DNA from 2 places in the Thermodesulfovibrio autotrophicus genome. Region 1 is predicted to be linked to the other one. Evidence: riboswitches for the same ligand, from Rfam matches in the RefSeq annotation. Region 1 holds a riboswitch; the other holds the start of a gene.
The links. Region 1 has a riboswitch for cobalamin ahead of V4D30_RS01945 (TonB-dependent receptor). Riboswitches for the same ligand answer to the same signal wherever they lie in the genome.

Region 1 (3,925 bases):
AAATCTATAAAATCCAATTCTCAAGCCAAATCTCTCAATTAAAGATGCCCGCTCCTGCAGGCTATCCTCTGGGAAAAGCTCATTGTCAGAGTGAGAAAAAGAAGGCATAAGATTTCTTCTGTTTGAAGTGGCATAAATAACAGAATTTTCGGGAATTTCTTCAATTCCACCATCCATAATAATTTTTAAGTCTCTAAACTCCTGCTCATCTTCATTAAAAGATAGGTCATCAATGAAAATAATAAACCTGAAATTAGGATTTTCATAAATCATGTCATAAAGATATGGAATGGTGATAATATCATTTTTTAGTACCTGAATCATTCTTAAAGGTGTTTCTTTAAAGTAATTAAGTAAACTCTTTATCAGTGTAGTTTTACCTGTTCCTCTTTCACCCCATAAAAGAACATTATTTACTCTTTTGCCTTCAATAAAAACCTTAGTGTTTGCAATAAGCAACTGTTTCTGTTTTTCAATTCCGTAAAGTTCATTAATGTTTTGTTTTGGAATCCTTATAATAGGCTTTAGCTGTCTGGCTTTTCCATTCCATGCGAATGCCTGATAATTGTCAAACATAAATTTTATTATAACTTAAGATTTTATTAGAATCAAAGACTTTTCATGTTCTATAAGCCACTGTTTTGCCTCTACTCCAAGGCTATAGCCTCCTATGGTTCCGTCAGATCTTATCACTCTATGACAGGGAATAACAATCGGTAAAGGATTTCGCTTTAAAGCCTGTCCAACAGCTCTTGGCGACGTATTAAGCTTTTTAGCAATCCAGTTGTATGTAGTAGTATGAGCATATGGTATTTTACAGGTTAAGTCAAGAACTGCTCTATCAAACTCAGATACATTCTGGATGTTTACAGGATAATTAAACTCTGAGAGTTTTCCTTCAAAATACGCATTCAGCTGTTCAACAAAATTCAAGGCAATTTCTGGAATGCATGTTTTTTCAAAATTTGTTAAAGATATTTTCGTTAATGCTAATGAATTATCAAATAAAATTTCAAGAAAACCAACAGGAGTTTTTACGCAGGCAGAATACATTTTTATTATGATAGCATACATAAACCAATTAAAGTTGACCTTTTAGCTTATTTTTTTGTATTCTAAATTTGTGGGCCGTTAGCTCAGCTGGTAGAGCAGCTGACTCTTAATCAGCGGGTCGCAGGTTCGAATCCTGCACGGCTCATTGATTTTTATTCACCGCATATAGCCTTAAGCAGCTTTTTCCTCTATATCTTTTAAAACTTGACCAGCACTACCGTAAAATACTATTTCTGCTATCCAGTCCCAGTCTGTTTCTGCCTTATTTATGAAGATAAGCTTTGCACCTCTTTTATGGGCAATTCTCGGGATCGAAGCAGCAGGTTCAACCTGAAGAGATGTTCCTATCACGAGCATGAGGTCGCATTGATTGGCGATCTGCTGTGCCATAACGAGTTCTTTTTCAGGCATTGGTTCTCCGAAAAATACAACTGTTGGCTTTATTATGCCGCCACAGTCGTAACATCTTAAATCAAGCTGTTCCTCAAGCATTTTCAATACTTCATCCATTTTATAAAGTTTTTCACAGTCAAGACAGATTGCACCTCTTTGATTCCCGTGAAGTTCAATGACGCTCTTACTGCCAGCCATCTGATGAAGTCCATCAATGTTCTGCGTTATGACATGTTTAATAAATCCCTTTTTTTCAAGCTCTGCAAGGGCAATATGTGCATTATTTGGCTTTGCATTCGTGAGATGATGAATGAGTTGTTTTTTCATTCTCCAGAATTCTTCTCTTGCTTGCCTGTCATAAATAAATTCCTGATATGTTACAATTCTAAATCTCTGCCATAGTCCACCGGAACTTCGGAAATCAGGTATTCCAGATTCTGTAGAAATTCCTGCTCCAGTGAAAGCTACAGCATAGGTGGAGTTTTTAATAAGTTGTGAAGCCTTTTTAATTTTTTCCTGATAGGTTAAATTCATAGTTCTTTAAAAGATATCAAAAAGATTGGGTTATGTCAAGATATTTGACCAGTTTTAGATAAATCTTGTATACTTTCTTGGCTGGACTAAGGGAAGAGGGGTGAGAATCCCCCGCTGCCCCGCAGCCGTGTTGGGAACGAAAGCCCATTAAGCCACTGGAGAGAAATCTCCGGGAAGGCGGGCAAGTAGGAGTCTGAGCCCAAAGCCGGAAGACCTGTCCAGCTGGAGGCTCCTTGAGCTTCCAACTCCTCGAGGGAGGGATTTGCCATGATTTTCCTTTTTTTTCTTTGTTTTTTCTTACTTTTCTATCAGCCAATCTTGGCAGCTGAAACTCAGCTTGATGAAATCGTTGTAACAGCTACGAGGATTGAAGAGCCTAAAAAGGATGTTCCTTACTCTGTTCAGGTTATAACACAGGAGGAGATTAAAAATTCTACGGCAAAAAATGCTGGAGACTTAATTACAGAATCAGCAATTGGTCATATTCATAAATATCCGGGATTATTAACAAGCAAAATCGGATTAAGAGGATTCTGGACAGACCTTTTTGATGACCTTAAAAGCAGAGTTCTCGTTCTTATAAATGGAAATCGTGCAGGAACAGTAAATCTTGCAACAATACCAATTGATGATATAGAAAGAATTGAGATAGTTAAAGGACCTGCATCAGTTCTTTATGGTTCTTCGGCAATGGGAGGTGTAATTAACATAATCACAAAGCAGGGTAAAGAAGAAGGCATACATGGTTCAGCTGGTATAGAGTCTGGTTCATGGCAGTTCTGGAAAACAAAGGCTGAATTAAATGGTAAGAAAGGAGATTTTGATTTTTATCTCTCTGGAAGCCGTTCTGCAATTGATGACTACTCAGCAAAAAATTATGGGAAAATAGAAAACACTGGCTACAATGATGAATCTTTATCAGCCCGCTTAGGATACAGCTTTTTTGATAAACAACATATATCTTTTGGATTTCAGCATTGGAAAGGATGGAAGATCGGCTCACCTGGAGCAAGATACTCACCAGACCCTGATGATTACAAGGACATTGAAAGAAACAGATTTGATTTAGAGTATAAAACAGAAACCTTAAAAGCTGGATACTACTTTACAAGGGATACAAGAGAAGATTATGAAGGTTCTATAGCAGGGGCTTGGGAAACACCGAATGATATTACCTTAAAAAAGACTACCACACAGGGAGCAAGCATTCAAAAGATATTCTCAATAGATGACCACAGAGTAATAATTGGAGGGCAGTGGGACAGAATAGAGATTAAAAGCTCAAGAAACAAAGGTGCTCCTTACAATCCCAACTCAGAGTATGACAGCTACGGAGTGTTTACTGAAGGTAGATTAAGCTTTTTTAATAAAAAACTTTTTCTTAATGCAGGAGTTCGTTATGACTACTTTGAAAATGAAATACTGCCAACAGAGGGTATTAACAGTTTAAAGCCAAGAAAAGAAAGTCTTGACCATGTAACCATCAGAGGAGGCATTTTATACAAAATCATAGAGAATTTATCAATAAAAGCCAATGCTGGCACTGCTTTTAGAGCACCTGCACCCGATGAGCTCGCAGCTGACTATGTTTCTTCATGGGGAACTCATTATTTAGGTAATCCTAATTTAAAACCAGAAAAAAGTAGGTCCTATGATGTGGGAGTCTCTTATGCAAAGGATTTCCTCAATACAGAGCTTACATTTTTTAATTCAGAGTTCAGGGATAAAATCCTAAGCTATTATGACAGCATTCTTAATGCTCAAACATTTAAAAATGTTTCAGGAGCAACAATTCAGGGTATAGAAGGAAGTATTTCATACGATATTGGATTAAGTAGCGGACTAAGTCTGTCACTTAAGCCTTTTGTTAACTTTACATACCATACGAGATACTCAACTAAAGATGAATCGGAGATTCAAAAATATGGGAAAACTCTTCAATACA
Region 2 (3,925 bases), 700 kb from region 1:
CAATCTGATAGGCAACTTCTTTTTTTGAAACATTCTTTCTCGGATAGGACCACTGAAGTATTGTAACAGGTCCAGTAAGAATTCCTTTCACCGGCTTTTCAGTGAGAGACTGGGCATAAAGTGTTTCTTTAAGAGTCAGGGGGGATTCTCTCCATACATCGCCATAAATTATTGGTGGTCTTACACATCTTGAGCCATATGACTGAACCCATCCATTTTTTGTTATGGCAAATCCCTGAAGACGCTCTGCAAAGAACTCAACCATATCTGTTCTTTCAAACTCTCCATGAACTAAAACATCAAGCCCGATCTCCTGCTGAATCTCAATTGCCTTTTTTATCTCATCTTTGATAAAGGATTCATACTCCTCAAGAGAGATTCTACCTGCTTTGTAATCTGCCCTTGCTTTCCTTATCTCAGGAGTTTGAGGAAAGCTTCCTATTGTGGTAGTTGGGAAGACAGGGAGTTTGAGAATTTCCATCTGTTTTTCATATCGCTCACTGAAAGAGGGTTTTCTGCACAGAGCATTTTCATCAATCTGAGAGATCTTTTTCTTAACTTCAGGATTAGTGAATTTCATGGATAAATTCTGCTCTGAAGGAGCCTTCCCTTCATTTATTGCTGTTTTAAGCACTGCAAGCTCATCAAGCCTTTCATTGGCAAAGCTTAACAGGCAGAGGATTTCTTCAGGCAAGGATTCATTTTTTACAGTCACTGGAAGATGCATGAGAGGGCAGGAGTTGGAAAGAATTATATTTTCCGTAAACTTTGTTAAAGTCTCAATAATTTTTAAAGCTTCTTTAAAGTCTGTTTTCCAAGGGTCTCTTCCTGAGACAACTCCTGCAATTAATGTTTTATCCTTCGGAAATCCGAATTTTGAGATGTTCTCAAGATTCTCCTTGCCGTCAACAAAATCAAATCCAATGCCATGAACTGGCAGTTCATAAACTATCTTTTCATACTGTGATAGAGATTCATAGTAAGTTTGAACATAGAGTTTTATTTTGCTAAGCCCGGAAGTGATTTTTCTGTAACAATCTATGATTGCCTGAGTATCATTATTGTCTAAATCAATAACCATTGCGGGCTCATCAATCTGGACCTCCTCAACATCAGATTCTTCAAGCTCTTTAAGAACTCCCATGTAAACAGAAGCTATTCTGTCAAGAAAATAGGCATAGTCCTTTAGTTTTGCACAGTAAAGATAGGTAAAGGGACCAACTATCACAGGCTTAGTTTTAAGATTAAGATTATTCTTCAGAAGTTCATACTCTTTTAATGCTTTGTTTTCTATGAGTTCAAACTCTGTGCCATATTCAATTTCAGGGACAATGTAGTGATAGTTTGTGTTAAACCACTTTGTCATCTCTGAAGCAGGAGCATCTGCTGAGCCCCTTGCTATTGCAAAGTATCTTTCCAGGGGGTCTTCAATTTTTCTGAATCTTTCAGGAATAACATTAAACATGACTGAAAGGTCAAGGATAAAGTCATAAAGGGAAAAATCATTGGATGGAATAATATCAACCTCATACTGAGCAATGGTCTTTGCATTGTAGATGATTAATTTTTCAGCCTCATCAATGAGCTTCCTCTGAGAGATTTTTCCACTCCAGTATTGCTCTAAGGCTTTTTTAAGCTCCCTTTGAGGACCAATCTTGGGATAGCCAAAGACAGTTGTTTTAACGGTCATTTAATTCCTCCCGCGAGGTATTCTAAAAGCCAAAGGCTTTCAGGCTGGATAGGTCTTCCGGCTTTGGGCTAATGCCTACTTGCCCGCCTTCCCAGAGATTTCTCTCCAGTGGCTTAAATGGGCTTTCGTTCCCAACACGGCTGCGGGGCAGCGGGGGATTCTCACCCCTCTTCCCTTACATCCAGCAATTTTGAAAATACCTTAATCGGATTTTTTTTGTCAAATGAAAAGAGATCGGGTGGTTTTTTGATTACCACCCGATTTACTGATTTTATTCAGATAGATATTTTGTGGGAGCTTCTTTCATAAATGTTTCTTCTGTTTCTTTAATAAGAGGGGTTCTACCTCTCAATATGCTTATCCACACTCTTACTGAGTCTGCCACAATCAGTATGACCATTACAATCATTACTGCAGAGAGCACAGCAAGCAGGTAATTATTTTTTGGTAGATAATTATTCACGATATTTTGATAACCAGCTACAATGGTGGTAACAAGTAAAAATACCATTGGAACCATTGTTACCCATATGTATTTTGCCTTACCCATTCTCAAAAGTAAAGTTGTCACTATTGCCAGTGCCATTCCACCAAGAAGCTGATTATTCACACCAAAGAGAGGCCATATTGTTGAGATTGTTCCTGTATAAAGAAGGTATCCCCAGCAAAATGTAAATATCGCACTCGTTCCAATTACACCGGGCCACCATTTATAGTCTCTGAGTTTTGGATAAACTGCTCCGCCAATTTCCTGCATAAGATATCTTCCAACTCTTGTACCAGCATCAATTAGAGTTAGAATAAACAGAGCTTCAAACATGATGGCAAAATGATACCAGTAACTCATTAAATGTCTTAATCCACCAATTCTTGAGAAAATATCAGCCATTCCAACTGCTAAGGATACTGCTCCACCAGGGCGACCTGCAAGTTCTTCACCTACCAAAGCAGAAAGAAATGGAAGGTCCTGAACCTGCATGCCAAGTTTCTGAAATGCTGCTGGTGGACTGTTTATGGCAAAGTAGTCTGCTGTAGGAAGCACTGTTGCTGCTATTAATGCCATTAGAGCAACAAAGCTCTCTGTGAGCATTGCACCATAACCAATTACTCTTATATCCTTTTCATTTGCCACCATCTTTGGTGTTGTTCCAGATGATACGAGGGAGTGAAAACCAGAAATCGCACCGCAGGCAATTGTAATGAACATAAAGGGCCAGACTTTACCTGGAATGACAGGTCCTCCACCAGAGATAAACTGTGTTGCAGCAGGCATTTGAATTAATGGATTAACAAGAATTACGCCAATAGCAAGCAAAAACATCGTGCCGAATTTCATGTATGAACTTAGATAATCTCTTGGAACAAGTAGTAACCAGACAGGCAAAACAGCAGCAAAAAATCCATAAACTGGGATTAATACGGAAAGCTCTTTTTTACTGAATGTAAAATAGGGTGCAAGAGCAGATTCCTTAATTACAGGACCAAGAACAACAGCAAGAATAATGAGTGCAACACCAATAATACTTCCTTCAACAATCTTTCCAGGTCTTAGCCACTTAAGATAAGCTCCTATAAAAAGAGCAATTGGAATTGTTACTCCTACAGTAAAAGCACCCCATGGACTGTTAAAAAGTGCATTAACAACAGCAATTGAAGCACCAGCAAGAACGATAATTAATAAAAACAGGGTTGCCACAAGAACAAGCCAGTAAGATACAGGTCCTATCTGAGCTTTAGCAACCTCTGCAAGAGATTTTCCGTTATGCCTTACAGATGCAAAGAGAACAACCATGTCATGAACAGCACCTGCGAGAACTCCTCCAATTAAAATCCATAAGAATCCTGGCAGATAGCCAAACTGTGCTGCCAGAACAGGTCCAATTAAAGGACCAGCACCAGCTATTGCTGCAAAATGATGTCCGAAAATAAGCCACTTATTCGTCGGGACATAGTCTCTTCCATCGTTAAGCCTTACTGCAGGAGTCTGACGATTTGGATCAAGAGCAAGAACCTTTGCAGCAATAAAGGCACTGTAAAACCTGTAGGCAAGCACAAAAACGCATGCTGCTATGATTACAAGCACCAACGCATGCATAAAGCCACACCTCCTTTTTTGTTTTTATGAAATCATTCTATAAGGAAATGAATCTATGAACAATGAAAAATTTATGAATGGAAGAAAACTTTATATGAATGGAAAAAATGGAAGTTAAATGGAAATTAACTGCTACACTT

Region 2: it holds a riboswitch for cobalamin, as region 1 does, so the genes downstream of both, metE (5-methyltetrahydropteroyltriglutamate--homocysteine S-methyltransferase) here and V4D30_RS01945 (TonB-dependent receptor) in region 1, are expected to answer to the same signal.

What each region holds. Positions count from the first base shown of each region.
Region 1 is NZ_CP144373.1:347,275-351,199, forward strand. Features, by position in the region: gene V4D30_RS01925 (DUF815 domain-containing protein) at 1-576, opposite strand, end outside; gene V4D30_RS01930 (methylated-DNA--[protein]-cysteine S-methyltransferase) at 592-1,074, opposite strand; tRNA gene V4D30_RS01935 (tRNA-Lys) at 1,126-1,198, shown strand; gene V4D30_RS01940 (NAD-dependent deacylase) at 1,225-1,980, opposite strand; cobalamin riboswitch at 2,020-2,217, shown strand; gene V4D30_RS01945 (TonB-dependent receptor) at 2,248-3,925, shown strand, end outside.
Region 2 is NZ_CP144373.1:1,048,948-1,052,872, reverse strand. Features, by position in the region: gene metE (5-methyltetrahydropteroyltriglutamate--homocysteine S-methyltransferase) at 1-1,690, opposite strand, end outside; cobalamin riboswitch at 1,720-1,909, opposite strand; gene V4D30_RS05440 (carbon starvation protein A) at 1,962-3,785, opposite strand; gene V4D30_RS05435 (LytTR family DNA-binding domain-containing protein) at 3,911-3,925, opposite strand, start outside.